One region of the Alteromonas sp. Cnat3-28 genome, then DNA from elsewhere that is predicted to be linked to it. Evidence: predicted binding sites of a transcription regulator. Region 1 holds the regulator's gene; the other holds the start of a gene.
What was found. Region 1 encodes FliA, which starts transcription of late flagellar genes. Its sites were predicted from a motif close to CTAAAGNTNNNNNNNNNNNNGCCGATA; they were not measured.

Region 1 (2,407 bases):
ACCTGACCAGTTAAGTCTTGATAACCTTGAGCCATCAATACTTCTGTAAGTAACTGTGTAAGTTTAGCTGACTGTGCCGAACCTTCTTCCAACAATTCGTCTAAGTCTGCGCATAAAGCCTTGAATTCACCCAACTCTATTTGGCGATTCATCAGCTTCTTCCACTCAGGCATAACCTTTTCGATGCGCGCCGACAGCATTTCAGCTATAGGCATGCTCGCTTCAACGGCATCCATAGTAGTATTAGCAGCTTTTTCAGTTTCTTCAATTACGTAGGTTAGGCGGGATTGTGCATCGGGAATATCATCGGTCGCGAGATTTTTAATGCGGTCGTCTATTTGGAAATTATTCAGCGCGTCATGGAGCTGACGCGTCAGTTTCCCTACTTCGGCAAATAACTCAACGTTTTCTTTCATTGAGGCCGCTTCTAATAGGGCATTGGCTGAAGCGTTGTCACCCTCTTCAAGGTAGGTGACAAGCTGTTTTGCTTCTTCCAACGAAATTGGAACGTTTACATTCGTTGACATCCAGTAAACCTCATTTCTCTGGTGAGCGTCTGGATCAACCTAAACGTTCGAATATTTTATCTAATTTTTCTTTAAGTGTTGCTGCAGTGAACGGCTTAACAACGTAGCCATTAACACCTGCTTGCGCAGCGGCAACAATTTGCTCTTTCTTCGCTTCAGCAGTAACCATAAGTACTGGTAGGTGCTTGAGCTTGTCATCGGCTCTAATCGCGCGAAGCAAGTCAATACCCTGCATTCCAGGCATGTTCCAATCGGTAACTACGAAATCGAAATCACCTTGCTGCAACATAGGCAATGCAGTACTTCCGTCATCCGCTTCCTGGATGTTGGAAAAACCCAAATCTTTAAGTAGGTTTTTGATGATACGTCTCATGGTAGAAAAATCATCGACCACGAGAATTTTCATGCTTTTGTCCAAAATAGCCTCCAGTGAGGGGTTAATTGTTATTAATTTCTATTCTTCGTCAGCTTGCCACGACTTCATTCGTGATTTGAGTTTTAACATGGCCTGACTGTGAATTTGACTGACTCTCGATTCACTTACATCAAGAACCTCACCAATTTCTCTTAGGTTCAGCTCTTCATCATAATACAGCGAAAGTACAATCGCTTCTCTTTCAGGTAATGTCGTAATTGCATGGGCAAGCGCTTTTTGGAAAGCGCCTTGCATCAAATCTTCCAGTGGTGCGTCGCTACCTCGATTTTGCTCTGTCGAAATAACATCTTCTGACACACCTAAATCTTCAATACCTACCAGCTTTCCGGCATTTACTTCATTAAGCATTTGGTGATAGTCCTGCAAGCTTACATTAAGCTTATCAGCAATATCAGAATCTCTAGCATCGCGGCCTGTTTCGCTTTCTACTTGCGAAATTGCTTCAGTGATCGCTCGGCCATTTCGGTGAACTGAACGCGGTGTCCAATCCCCTTTGCGAATTTCATCTAGCATAGCACCGCGAATGCGTATACCGGCAAACGTTTCAAAGCTGGCTCCTTTTGAACCATCAAAGTTTCGCGCGGCTTCTAATAATCCAATCATGCCTGATTGAATTAAATCGTCTACAAGAACACTAGCCGGCAATCGCGCTATCAAGTGATGCGCTATACGCTTAACCAATGGCGCATGTCTTTCGACTAACTGCGCTTTATCGGTTTGTTGTTGATAAGCGGCTGCCTTGCTGTTCAACGCTGACTTCCTACGGCTTTTTCTGCAACTAATTGTTCAATGAAAAACTCTAAATGGCCACCTGGCTGCGCTGGAATAGGCCATGTTAAGGCTTTGCTCGCCAACTGTGTTATTGCAACGGCTGCCGGTGAACCAGGGTAAGCATCGACAATGGCTGTTTGTTTACGCACTGCTTTACGAATGTTCTCGTCAAACGGTACTGTCGCCACTAATTCTAGTGCAACATCTAAAAAACGCCCTGTCACTTTGCTTAATTTACTAAATAGCTCTTGGCCTTCTCGCACGTCGCGCACCATATTAGCCACGACTTTGAAGCGGAAAACACCGTGCTCTCTATTCAGAATTTTTATCAATGCATACGCATCTGTCAATGAAGTAGGCTCGTCACACACAACGACCATGATGTCTTGTGAGGCTTTTGAAAAGCTCAACACCATGTCTGAAATACCTGCCGCTGTATCAACGATTAGCACGTCAATTTGCGAGCGCAGCTCACTAAAGGCACGAATTAGGCCAGCGTGTTGCGTTGGCGACAATTCTGCCATCGACTGCGTGCCTGATGTGGCAGGGGCAATCTTTATTCCGTGCGGACCGGTCACTAATACTTCATCAAGTGTACATTCGCCGGAAAGCACGTGGGATAAGTTTTTCTCAACACGCAAACCTAACATAACGTCTACGTTAGCAAGACCGA
Region 2 (2,407 bases), on a different contig from region 1:
TAGCGTGTTTGAACGTACCAATTTCAATTTCATAACCGTTTCGCGTGTCAATAACCGTAACATCTGGGTCGCTAATAAGTGCGTTCCAGTCTTTAGGTTTTACGTAAGTACCAACGGTTTTGCGAGGGTCAATACCCTCAACGCCCATGGTCACAATTTCTTTTTTCAGTTTTACCTTGGTGCGATAGAACGGCTGTTCATCGTGAAGAGATTCTTTGCAAGAAATAGGATTAATACGCTCGTCGCTGTTTAAATAAGCAAGTAATGCGTCGATACCTTCGCGGGTGCCAGAAACCGTACCGTTTATCCCTTCGTGGGCAAGAAGAAGTGTACCTTTGATGCCATTAGTTTCCATTGTTTCTAGAAGCGGTTGGCGGATTTCTTTGAAGTTTTCAAGCGCAACAAATTTATACATTGCGCATACAATATATTTAGACATATTTTAACCTTTGCTGATTGGAGCGTAAGACCAGTGCAAAAATGCGGCGCGCAATATAACAAAAAGGAATGATAAAAACTAGGGCGGATACGAATTAGCGCTCGCACGTCAACGCAAACATAGCACGCAACAACGAATTGAAATAACTGCTACGCAATATTCTCAAAAGATGTGAAGTGTGACGAATTTTCTTGTTGTGAATGGTATTCTTTATCTTGTGATGAAAGGATATCGTATAGCAGCGTATTATCTTCCTTCACGGTGTTAGCGTATTCCTTTTTCAACCGCTTTTGTGTTGCCAAACTACAATTATCTACTACATCGTCGGGTAGACGTTTAGCATCATCAGTTTGTGAAAGTGGAGAGGGATTCATACTTAAATATAACCTTGCTGCCGCATAGTCTTGAGATACTAACTCAGACAAAACGCGCATTTTTCCCCATTCGCTTTCATTAGCGGCTAGCGATGGTCTTCTATAATAATTTAACGATGCAAGCTTGGATTCGATGCTACTTTTATCATCAGATTCTGACGCTACCGCTTCAATTTCAAATGGCTCAGCCACACTATGTTGTTGCATAGCAAGATATAAAGAGAACAACGCTCCCTGCGCAGATGCTTTAGCAAGCACACCACTGCGCTCCCAGTATATACTGGGGTCAATAGTTATTTGCTCACGAGCTTCGACAGTTTCTTGCGACATTCTTATTTACAACTTCATATGTATACTTATGTTTTCGGCAAGATAATGTTTTTCTTAAGCTTATTATCTAAAATTAGATATACTCCTATAAAGTAATCGCGCGCTCATTCATGGATTTGAAATGCAATTTAGCAACAAACAAGTACTGATTGTTGAAGACCAACGCCCTTTCCTTCTTTTATTAAAGGGGCTGATGCATTCGATGGGCGCATCTGATGTAGTTACGAAGTCATCTGCTGAACAAGCGGTATCACTATGTAAAAAGCATAAGTTTGATATTGTCATTTGTGATCTACACTTGGGAGCTGACAACAAGAATGGCTATGAGCTCATTGAAGAGTTGCGCACTCGAAGGCTTATCAGTCCCACATCGGTGTTCATTCTGATAAGCGCAGATAGCGCTCGACCGGTAGTGTTGGGCAGTATTGAACGTAGACCCGATGATTTTTTAATTAAGCCCTTTTCTCAAGTTCAGCTGAAGTCTCGTATTGTTCGTGCGTGGCAAAAAAGACAGTTTCTCCAGCAAGCGTTTAGTCTCGTTGAACAAGGTGAAATAAACAGTGCGATCGACCATATCGAAGCGTTACTTGACGCCCCTTCCCACTATAAAGGTCACTGTGAACAGCTATTAGTCGAGCTATACTGGCGTATAAAGCAACCCGATAAAGCGCTAGATGTGTTACGTGACTACATTGACGGAAAACCCGTGCTGTGGGCACAAATAGCTATTGGAAAAACTTACTTGCTTTTAAAGGAATATGAGAAAGCGATTTCAATTGCCAAGAGAACGCTAAAGCGTAACCGGTTCAATGCAGACGCCCACGATATTCTTGCGCAAGCACACCAAGCCACCACAGCTGGCGACAAAGCACTAGATGCAATAAAAGAAGCAATAAAACTGTCACCCTACTCCTTACCCAGGCATTTCAAAGCCTGTGAAATAGGTCGGCAAAATGACGATTTAGTGCTGGCAGCGAGTTCAAGCCAAGCGATCTGGGATTTATCAAAACGAACCGTTCACAAAACAAGTTTACACTGGTGCGGTATTATCCGAAGCCTTTTAGATGTCGCAGAGTTTGCAGACGACAAGCGCCAGCGCAATAAGTATCAGCAAGAAGCATTACTTACCCTGCAACGAGGAAAGTTTGATGAACATCTTCAAAAAATGGACAGAGATTTTGACGTAGATATATTTGGCACAATCGTCAACGCTAGAATTAGCGCTATAGACGGCAAACTGATTGATGCCAAACGCCACTTAACA

Region 2: the regulator FliA is predicted to act here: its motif matches at 1,176-1,202, upstream of MHM87_RS00910 (VC2046/SO_2500 family protein).

What each region holds. Positions count from the first base shown of each region.
Region 1 covers NZ_JAKREY010000004.1:138,588-140,994, reverse strand. The annotation lists gene MHM87_RS06030 (protein phosphatase CheZ) at 1-527, opposite strand, end outside; gene cheY (chemotaxis response regulator CheY) at 562-945, opposite strand; gene MHM87_RS06020 (RNA polymerase sigma factor FliA) at 982-1,713, opposite strand; gene MHM87_RS06015 (MinD/ParA family protein) at 1,710-2,407, opposite strand, start outside.
Region 2 covers NZ_JAKREY010000001.1:200,456-202,862, forward strand. The annotation lists gene MHM87_RS00905 (rhodanese-related sulfurtransferase) at 1-439, opposite strand, end outside; gene MHM87_RS00910 (VC2046/SO_2500 family protein) at 589-1,143, opposite strand; gene MHM87_RS00915 (response regulator) at 1,265-2,407, shown strand, end outside.